Regions from separate parts of the Pseudomonas sp. TH37 genome, predicted to be linked through region 1. Evidence: predicted binding sites of a transcription regulator. Region 1 holds the regulator's gene; each other region holds the start of a gene.
What was found. The regulator sigma-54, encoded in region 1, starts transcription at its own class of promoters, with help from an activator protein. The targets are predictions, from matches to a motif close to ANTGGCATNNANNTTGCTNT.
Positions count from the first base shown of each region.

Region 1 (3,251 bases):
TACATGATTGTCGGCCTGGTACAGGCCGATCAGGGCCGCGTACTGATCGATGACCTGGATGTCAGCCACCAGCCGATGCACGGTCGTGCGAAGGCGGGTATCGGCTATCTTCCGCAAGAAGCGTCGATCTTCCGCAAATTGTCGGTGGCCGACAACATCATGGCCATCCTCGAGACCCGCAAGGAACTCGACAAGGCCGGTCGTCGCCAAGAGCTGGAAAGCCTGCTGCAGGAATTTCACATCCACCACATCCGCGACAACCTCGGCATGAGCCTGTCCGGTGGTGAACGCCGCCGCGTGGAAATTGCCCGGGCACTGGCCACCAATCCGAAATTCATCCTCCTCGACGAACCTTTCGCCGGTGTGGACCCGATTTCGGTGGGCGATATCAAGCAGATCATTCATCACCTCAAGGCCAAAGGCATTGGTGTGCTGATCACGGACCATAACGTCCGTGAAACCCTGGATATCTGCGAAACCGCCTACATCGTCAACGATGGTCAACTGATCGCTGAAGGTGACTCCGCCACCATCCTGGCCAATGAACTGGTCAAGGAAGTGTATCTGGGTCATGAGTTCCGCCTGTAAGCACTGAGGTGCCCGGGTCGCCGAGAGAGCGCTCACTTCAATAAAAAATCAATAAGTTTTTATTGTTACAGCGCTCTAGGCAAACACTTCAGTTTCGGGCATATAATTTGCTTATGTTTGGCGCTTCGGCGCCCTGTAGTGGATGGCGCATGTGCGCCGGCGAATAAGGTGTTAAGCCCCTGCCATGAAACCATCGCTAGTCTTGAGAATGGGCCAGCAGCTGACGATGACACCGCAGCTGCAACAGGCCATCCGCCTGCTCCAATTGTCGACCCTGGACCTGCAACAGGAAATCCAGGAGGCCCTGGAGTCCAATCCGATGCTCGAACGCCAGGAAGAAGGCGACGACTTCGATAATGCCGACCCCTTGGCCGATAGCGCCGAACAGAAACCCAACGCCGACATTCAGGAACCCTCCTACCAGGAAACCGCCCCAACGGTGGATAACCTCGAGGAAGGCGACTGGAATGAGCGCATTCCTAACGAATTGCCCGTCGACACGGCCTGGGAAGACGTCTACCAGACCAGCGCCAGCAGCCTGCCGAGCAACGATGACGACGAGTGGGATTTCACCACCCGCACATCGGTCGGTGAAAGCCTGCAAAGCCATTTGCTCTGGCAACTGAACCTCGCACCGATGTCCGACACCGATCGCCTGATCGCCGTGACCCTGATCGACTGCATCAACAATCAGGGCTACCTGGACGAAACCCTTGAGGAAATCCTCGAAGCCTTCGACCCGGAACTGGACATCGAACTGGACGAAATCGAAGCCGTCCTGCACCGCATCCAGCAATTCGAACCCGCTGGCATCGGCGCCCGCAATCTCGGCGAATGCCTGCTGCTGCAACTGCGCCAGCTGCCCGCCAAGACCCCTTGGCTGGCCGAGGCCAAGCGCCTGGTCACCGATTACATCGACCTGCTCGGCAGCCGCGACTACAGCCAGCTGATGCGCCGCATGAAGCTCAAGGAAGATGAACTGCGTCAGGTCATCGAATTGGTCCAGAGCCTCAACCCGCGCCCGGGCTCACAGATCGAGTCCACCGAAGCCGAATACGTCGTTCCCGACGTGATCGTGCGCAAGGACAACGAGCGCTGGCTGGTGGAGCTGAACCAGGAATCGGTGCCACGCCTGCGGGTCAACGCCCAATACGCCGGTTTCGTGCGCCGCGCCGATACCAGCGCCGACAACACCTTCATGCGTAATCAGTTGCAGGAAGCTCGCTGGTTCATCAAGAGCCTGCAAAGCCGCAATGAAACCCTGATGAAAGTCGCCACCCAGATCGTCGAGCATCAACGCGGCTTTCTAGAATACGGTGACGAAGCCATGAAGCCGTTGGTGCTGCACGACATCGCCGAAGCGGTGGGCATGCATGAATCGACGATTTCACGGGTGACCACGCAAAAATTCATGCATACCCCACGGGGCATCTATGAACTGAAATACTTTTTTTCCAGCCACGTCAGTACCTCCGAAGGCGGTGAATGCTCGTCCACGGCGATCCGCGCGATCATCAAAAAACTGGTTGCTGCGGAAAATCAGAAAAAGCCGTTGAGTGACAGCAAGATCGCTGGTTTACTGGAGGCACAAGGCATTCAGGTAGCCCGTCGCACCGTCGCCAAGTACCGCGAATCCCTGGGGATCGCGCCTTCCAGCGAACGGAAGCGGTTGATGTAGCCGCCGGGCTCGCCACAGCGTTCCAGTGGCAGGCATTTCTGCCTGCCGCTTTATGCACTGGCAACGAAGGAGAAGCTGTATGCAAGTCAACATCAGTGGACACCAACTGGAAGTGACCGAACCCCTGCGCACCTACATCGGCGAAAAACTCGACCGATTAGAGAGGCATTTCGACAAGATCACCAATGTGCAAGTCACGATGAACGTCGAAAAACTGCTGCAGAAGATCGAAGCCACGCTGCATATTCCCGGCGGAGAAGTGGTCGCCAATGCCGAGCATACGGACATGTATGCCGCCATCGACCTGCTGACCGACAAGCTGGATCGCCAACTTAAAAAGCATAAGGAAAAGACCCAGAGCCTCCTCCAGGGCGCGACCGGTCGTTAACACCCCCAATCCATGATCCGACTAGAAACCATCCTGACCCCCGGCCGTTCCCAAGTGAACGCGCCGGGTGGCAGTAAAAAGAAAGCCCTCGAGCAAATTGCCAACCTTATCCACCGCGAAGTACCGGATCTGGAAATGCAGGACGTATTCGAGGCCCTGATTGCCCGTGAGAAACTCGGTTCTACCGGTTTCGGCAACGGCATCGCCATCCCCCACTGCCGGCTTAAAGGCTGCACCTCGCCAATCAGTGCGCTGCTGCACCTGGAAGCCCCTATCGATTTCGACGCCATTGATGGCGCCCCGGTTGACCTGCTGTTCGTTCTGCTGGTCCCGGAAGCTGCCACCGATGCACACCTGGAATTGCTCCGTCAGATCGCCAGCATGCTGGATCGCAAGGAAGTGCGTGAGAAGCTGCGCAGCGCCCCGAGCAACGAAGCCTTGTATCAGGTTGTCCTGGACGAGCAAAACGGTCACTAATCATGCGCCTGATCATCGTCAGTGGCCGCTCCGGCTCAGGTAAAAGTACCGCCCTCGATGTGCTCGAGGACAACGGCTACTACTGCATCGACAACCTGCCTGCTGGTTTGCTGCCGGAAC
Region 1 is NZ_JAEKFD010000008.1:134,778-138,028, forward strand. Features, by position in the region: gene lptB (LPS export ABC transporter ATP-binding protein) at 1-588, shown strand, start outside; gene JFU11_RS20285 (RNA polymerase factor sigma-54) at 773-2,266, shown strand; gene raiA (ribosome-associated translation inhibitor RaiA) at 2,346-2,654, shown strand; gene ptsN (PTS IIA-like nitrogen regulatory protein PtsN) at 2,667-3,131, shown strand; gene rapZ (RNase adapter RapZ) at 3,134-3,251, shown strand, end outside.

Region 2 (3,251 bases), on a different contig from region 1:
ATGCACCGAACATCCGTTACCTGCAATCGCCCTATGCGCTGTTCAACGGCGATCTGTTGCTGGCCGCGTTCACCCCGGCCGGCGACATGCATGTGTTACTCGGCGATTTCACCGGTCATGGTTTGCCGGCCGCTGTGGGTGCCATGCCCCTGGCCGAAGTCTTCTACGGCATGACGTCCAAGGGTTACGGCCTGTCCGAAACCCTGCGCGAGATGAACGCCAAACTCAAACGTATTCTGCCGGTGGACATGTTCTGCTGTGCGACCCTGCTGTGTCTGAGCTTTCAGCGAGGATCGGTGGAGGTCTGGAACGGCGGGATGCCGGACGGTTACTTGCACAGCACCGCCAGCGGTGAACGCATCGCTCTGACGGCGCGGCATTTGCCGCTGGGCGTGCTGAGCCCGCAAACCTTCGATGACCGCACCGAGGTGTTCCCGATGGCCGTCGGGGATCGGGTCTTTCTGTTGTCCGACGGGGTGATCGATACCTGCGATGCCAATGAACAATTGTTTGGCGTAGAGCGATTGGAGCAGGTGTTTGCAGCCAATCGTCAGCCTGATGCGCTGTTCGAAGAGATCGAACAGGCCCTGCGGGACTTTCGCGGCGAGGCCCGCGATGACGTGAGCATGGTCGAGGTCAGTCTGCTGGAGGCTGCGCAACTGAGTCCGCCTGCGCCGGTGTACTCCGACAGCGGCCAATCCAGCCCGCTGGACTGGTCGGTGAGTTTCGAGTTCCGCGCCGCCACGCTCAAACGCTTCAATCCGCTGCCGTACTTGTTGCAATTGCTGCTTGAGGTGCATGGCCTGCGGACTCAGAGTGGCGCACTCTACAGTGTACTGGCAGAGCTTTATTCCAATGCCCTGGAGCATGGCGTGCTAGGCCTGGATTCGAGTCTGAAACGCGATGCTTCGGGTTTTGCGCGTTATTATCAGCAGCGCAATGCACGCCTGGACGAATTGCGGGACGGTTATGTGCGGGTGCATTTGCAGGTGGCGCCAAAAGGCGCGGGCGGTTGCCTGATGGTCCGGGTCGAAGACAGTGGCAAGGGCTTCGATGTGGCGCGGGTGATGGAGCGTCCCGTCGATGATGTCCGCCTGTCGGGGCGTGGCGTCAGTTTGATCCGCCAGTTGAGCCATCATGCTCGCTGGACCGATAATGGTCGCAGTGCTCACGTGGAGTTCTTCTGGGAGGCTCTGGCTTAATCCCAGGCAATCTTGATCAAGGAGCGAACAAGTGGCTGACACACATCTGGACCGCGATGTGCTGAGCGCGTTGCAGGAAGTAATGGAAGACGGGTATCCAGAATTGCTTGATACCTTTCTCGCCGATTCCGAAGAGCGCTTGAGCCTGTTGCGAAAAGCTGACGATGCCGATCAGTTAGGTGCCACTGCGCACAGCTTCAAAGGCAGCAGCAGCAATATGGGCGCCACCCGGCTGGCAGAGCTGTGCCATGAGCTGGAGCAGCGAGCCAAGCAGAAAAGTCTCGAAGGCATTGAGGCGCTGGTCGGAGAAATTGACGGTGAATTCGCCATTGTCCGGCCACTCTACGAAGCGGAACGTCAGCGTTCCCTTGCTGAGTAGGGCAGCCGTCCAGCGTTTTTAGCGGCCAGCGAGCAAAGCTGGCTCGACCCTTGCAATCAACTTGCTCAACTGTACCTACGATCCCAGTGCAGCGGAGACCGTTTTATGCCCGTTACCCCCAGTATTTTTCTTCAGGCCGCCGCTACGGCCAAGACTCAAGCCGCATCCGCCAATACGCCGGCGCTGACGGCTGAGCCCGGGGACAAGGCGTCCAGCTTCGCTGAGGTCTACGCCAATCAAGCCCAGAACAAGCCTGTTGTGGTCACTGATAAATCGGCCAAGCCGGAGAGTGATAATGCGCCGCAAGGCACCGGCAAACCGGACGTCAGCAGCGATAACGCTGCCGCCCCGGAACCTGCGGTTGCCGATAGCGGCAATTCCTTGCCCGCCGATAAACCGGCGCCGACAGACGACGCGACGGCCAACGATAACAAGCCGGAGACGACCGATACGCCGGTAGCCGATGCTCCACCGGTGGAGCCGAGCCTTGATCCGGCCCTCGATCCTGCCTTGATGCAGGCCGTTCAACCGTTGGTGGCCGTGCCGGTAGCGCAAGCACCTGCGCCGGTTGTGACGAGCGTTGCGCCGCAGGTTGAAGCACCGGTTGCCGCTGCCATCGTTGCCGCACCCGCACAAGCCGGCACCGCCACCGTCGACAGCGATTTCGATCCTGAAGCCGATCCACTCGATGCGCTGCCAGCGGTGCGTCTGGCCATGGAGCAAGGTGGTCATGTTTCCGCTTCTAGCCAGGCCCAACCAAAGGCGTCCCCGGCCCAGGCTCAGACTGACGGCGAACCGACCTCGGCGCAAAACTTTGCCGCGGGCATGGCGAGCATGCTCGATGTGCAGGCCGATCAGGACAGCACCAGCCAGGGCGGCGAGAAGGCCTTCAGTGGTCTGATCGATGACGGCCTCAAGGACCTCAAGTCCGCCAGCAGTGACACTCGTGTCGATGATTTCGCCAACCGTCTGGCGGCACTGACCCAGGCCGCAACGCCGAAGACTGCCAATGCATTGCCGGTGAACCAGCCGATCGCCATGCATCAGAGCGGTTGGACTGAAGAGGTGGTCAACCGGGTCATGTACCTGTCCAGCGCCAACCTCAAAGCGGCCGACATTCAGTTGCAACCGGCCGAGCTGGGACGCCTCGATATTCGGGTGAACATGGTCCCGGATCAGCAGACACAGGTGACCTTTATGAGCGCCCATCCAAGCGTTCGCGAAGCGCTCGACGGGCAAATGCATCGCCTGCGTGACATGTTCGCGCAGCAGGGCATGGGCCAGGTCGACGTGAACGTTTCCGATCAGTCTCGTGGCTGGCAGGGTCAGGAACAGGCTCAACAGGGGCAGGGGGGGCGTAGCAACGCCAGTGGCGGTCGCCTCGACTCTGTCGATGAAGAACTCCCTGCGACTGTCGCTGAAGTAGCCGCGAACACCACCAGCGTGATTGGCTCCAGCGCCGTCGACTACTACGCCTGATCAAACGCAATACCCTCTGTGTGGGAGCGAGCCTGCTCGCGATAGCGGTGGAACAATCAACGGAGATGTTGAATGTTACTGCCTCATCGCGAGCAGGCTCGCTCCCACGTTTGTTTTGTGGTGGCTGCTGATCCCCTGCCTCAACTCGCTCCCGACACTTCTGGCATAACACTTGCTCTTGCCTTGCCGTG
Region 2 is NZ_JAEKFD010000001.1:400,022-403,272, reverse strand. Features, by position in the region: gene JFU11_RS01930 (fused response regulator/phosphatase) at 1-1,202, shown strand, start outside; gene JFU11_RS01925 (Hpt domain-containing protein) at 1,234-1,581, shown strand; gene JFU11_RS01920 (flagellar hook-length control protein FliK) at 1,687-3,060, shown strand.
Region 2: a site for sigma-54 is predicted at 1,630-1,649, ahead of JFU11_RS01920 (flagellar hook-length control protein FliK). Genes of this name have one in related genera too.

Region 3 (3,251 bases), on a different contig from region 1:
TTGCGGGTCAAGATCAGACTCAACAGCACGGAAGTCAGAATGATCCCGCCAACAACGGCCAGCGACCATTCAACCGGCATGTGAAGCCACGGCATCAGCGTCATCTTGGCGCCAATGAACACCAGCACGATCGCCAAACCGTATTTGACCAGGTGGAAGCGGTCAGCCATGTCGGCCAGCAGGAAGTACAGGGCACGCAGGCCCATGATCGCGAAGATGTTCGACGTGAACACAATGAACGGATCGGTGGTGATGGCGAAGATCGCCGGGATGCTGTCGACCGCAAACATCAGGTCGCTGGCCTCGATCAGCACCAGCACCAGAAACATCGGCGTCACCCAGTGCCGACCGTCTTGCACCACAAAAAAACGTTCGCCATGAAACTCATTGGTGACGCGCAGATGGCTGCGTATCCAGCGTAATAAAGGGTTTTTATCGAGGTCTGGCTGCTGATGGGCGAATGTCAGCATTTTGATCCCGGTGATGATCAGGAACACACCGAACACATACAGCAGCCACGCGAACTGCGACACCAGCCACACGCCGGCGAGAATCATCGCCCCCCGCATCACGATTGCCCCAAGCACACCGTACAGCAACACTCGGCGCTGCAACTCTGGCGGTACGGCGAAGTAGCTGAAAATCATCACGAAGATGAACATGTTGTCGATCGACAGCGACTGCTCGATCAGATAGCCCGTGAGAAATTCGAAGATTTTGCGCTGGGCGATCTCGGGCCCGAACTCGTCATTCAAGTACCACCAGAGCAATCCTGCGAAGGTTAGCGTTAGCGCGCACCATGCAATCACCCAGCACGTCGCCTCGCGCACCGATACCCGATGCGCCTTCCGCCCGCCGAAGACAAACAGATCCAAAGCCAGCATGGCGACGACGAAGAAGATGAAGGCGACCCACATCCAGGGTTCACCAATGTTCAGGGGTTGCATGTCGTTCTCCCTGTCTGGAGGTGTTCTGGAGCCGACGGAGTCATGCTAACGGGGAGATTGCAGCGAAGAAAAATCGAATATTCCTTACCAATAATTCGTTAATTACGAAGTGTCGCTGATGATTCTCAGCGCGATGCAGCTCTGTTGGCGGAAAAGTTGCGAGGCTGCTGGGGGCAAACTCGCCGCGAGCGCTGACCGCCGCATGCACTTTTAAAGAGCCATGCCTGACAACTTGCACCAGTGCGAAGCGGTTTCCTGAGCTACTCCTTCCTTTTGTTCCAACGTCTGCCCACCCGCTCGCGGGGGCCTGCAAAGTTGACTCGCGCCTGATGAGACCCGCCTGGGGCGCGGTGTTTATCACCTTCTCCCATCGTTCAGAGGTCGGTTTTCCCGAACTGAGGAAGTCATACACCGCAGTCTGGCACAAAGGCTGCATTCTCCCTTCAGCAACATCTGAAAAAGATGGGCAGCCCACTCGATCAACGGAGATCGACCGGCCGAGCAGGTCGTGGGCAACATCGGTGGATCAGGCGAAGGCGCCAGGTCGAACACCGCGAAGAACAGGCAAAGACGCCTGAAACCGAGAGGTTTCAGGCGTTTTTTTTGCTTTTTTAACCGTGATTGGCTTTGGCTGGGTGCTTACTATGAATTCCAATGTTGCCGCGTTGAACAAACTGCAAACACTGATCGTGATCGGCAATGGCATGGTCGGACATCATTGTGTCGAGCAGCTCATCGAGCGCGGCGCCCTCGACCATTACCGCCTGCATGTCTTCAGCGAAGAGCCGATGCGCGCCTACGACCGGGTGCATCTGTCCGAGTATTTCGGCGGTCGCGATGCCGAGTCGCTGGCCCTGGGCGAAGCCTCTCTGTATCAGACGCCGGGCGTCACCCTGCATTTGGGCGTGCCCGTGCTGGAAATCGACCGGGCGCGACGTCAGGTGATCACCGCACAAGGTTGTGTCTCGTACGACAAACTGGTTCTGGCCACCGGCTCTTATCCTTTCGTGCCACCTATTGAAGGTGCAGAAGGCGACTCGCGCCTGGTCTATCGCACCCTTGAAGACCTCGACGCGATTCGTGCCGCGGCGGCCAATGCCCGGCGTGGCGTGGTGGTCGGCGGTGGTCTGCTCGGTCTGGAAGCGGCCAATGCCCTGAAAAGCCTGGGCCTGGAAGCGCATGTGGTGGAATTTGCCCCACGCCTGATGCCGGTGCAGCTGGACGAGCAGGGTGGCTTGGCGTTGAAAGCGCAAATCGAGCGGCTCGGCGTGGGTGTGCATCTGTCCCGTGGCACGCAGTCGATCAGTGCCGGCGAGCAGTACCGCTACCGGATGAATTTTGCCAATGACGAATTTCTCGAAGCCGACCTGATCGTGTTCTCCGCCGGCATCCGCGCGCAAGACGCGCTGGCCCGCCAATGTGCGCTGGACATCGGTCCGCGTGGTGGCGTGGTGATTGACGATCAGTGCCTGACCAGCGATCCGAATATCTATGCGATTGGTGAGTGCGCTGCTTGGAATGGCAGCCTCTTCGGTCTGGTCGCCCCCGGTTATCAGATGGCCCGTGGCGTCGCGACGCTGCTGTGTAATCAAGTGGCGGAGCCGTTCCAGGGCGCCGACATGTCGACCAAGCTCAAACTGCTCGGCGTCGATGTCGGCTCCATCGGTGATGCTCACGCCCAGACGCCGGGTGCGCGCAGCTATCAGTTCATCGATGAAGCCACGGCCAGCTACCGTCGCCTGGTGGTGGATGCTGACAGCAAACGCGTGCTCGGCGCGGTGCTGGTCGGCGACAACAGCTATTACGACACCTTGCTGCAATACATGCAGAACGGCATTGCCTTGCCGTCGGAACCTGCCAGCCTGATTCTGCCATCGTCCACCGGTGCGCCAACCTTGGGCCCGGGCGCGCTGCCTGAGGCGGCGACGGTGTGTTCTTGCCATAACGTCACCAAGGGCTCGATCTGCTCGGCCATCGACGGTGGCTGCACCGACCTGGGCCTGCTCAAGTCGCAGACCAAGGCCTGCACCGGTTGCGGTGGTTGTGCCGGGCTGCTCAAGCAAGTGTTCGAGCATGAATTGATTGCCCGTGGCGTCAGTGTCGACAAGAGCCTGTGCGAACACTTCGCCTACACCCGTCAGGAGCTTTACGCGCTGGTGCGGGTAGAAGGGGTGATCACCTTCGAAGAACTGCTGGCCAAACACGGCCGTGGCCACACCGGTTGCGACGTGTGCAAACCGGCGGTGGGCTCGATCCTCGCCTCGTGCTGGAACCAGCCGATCATGGACGCCTCGCTGGTGCCGT
Region 3 is NZ_JAEKFD010000010.1:7,893-11,143, reverse strand. Features, by position in the region: gene JFU11_RS22620 (TerC family protein) at 1-947, opposite strand, end outside; gene nirB (nitrite reductase large subunit NirB) at 1,592-3,251, shown strand, end outside.
Region 3: a site for sigma-54 is predicted at 1,538-1,557, ahead of nirB (nitrite reductase large subunit NirB). Genes of this name have one in related genera too.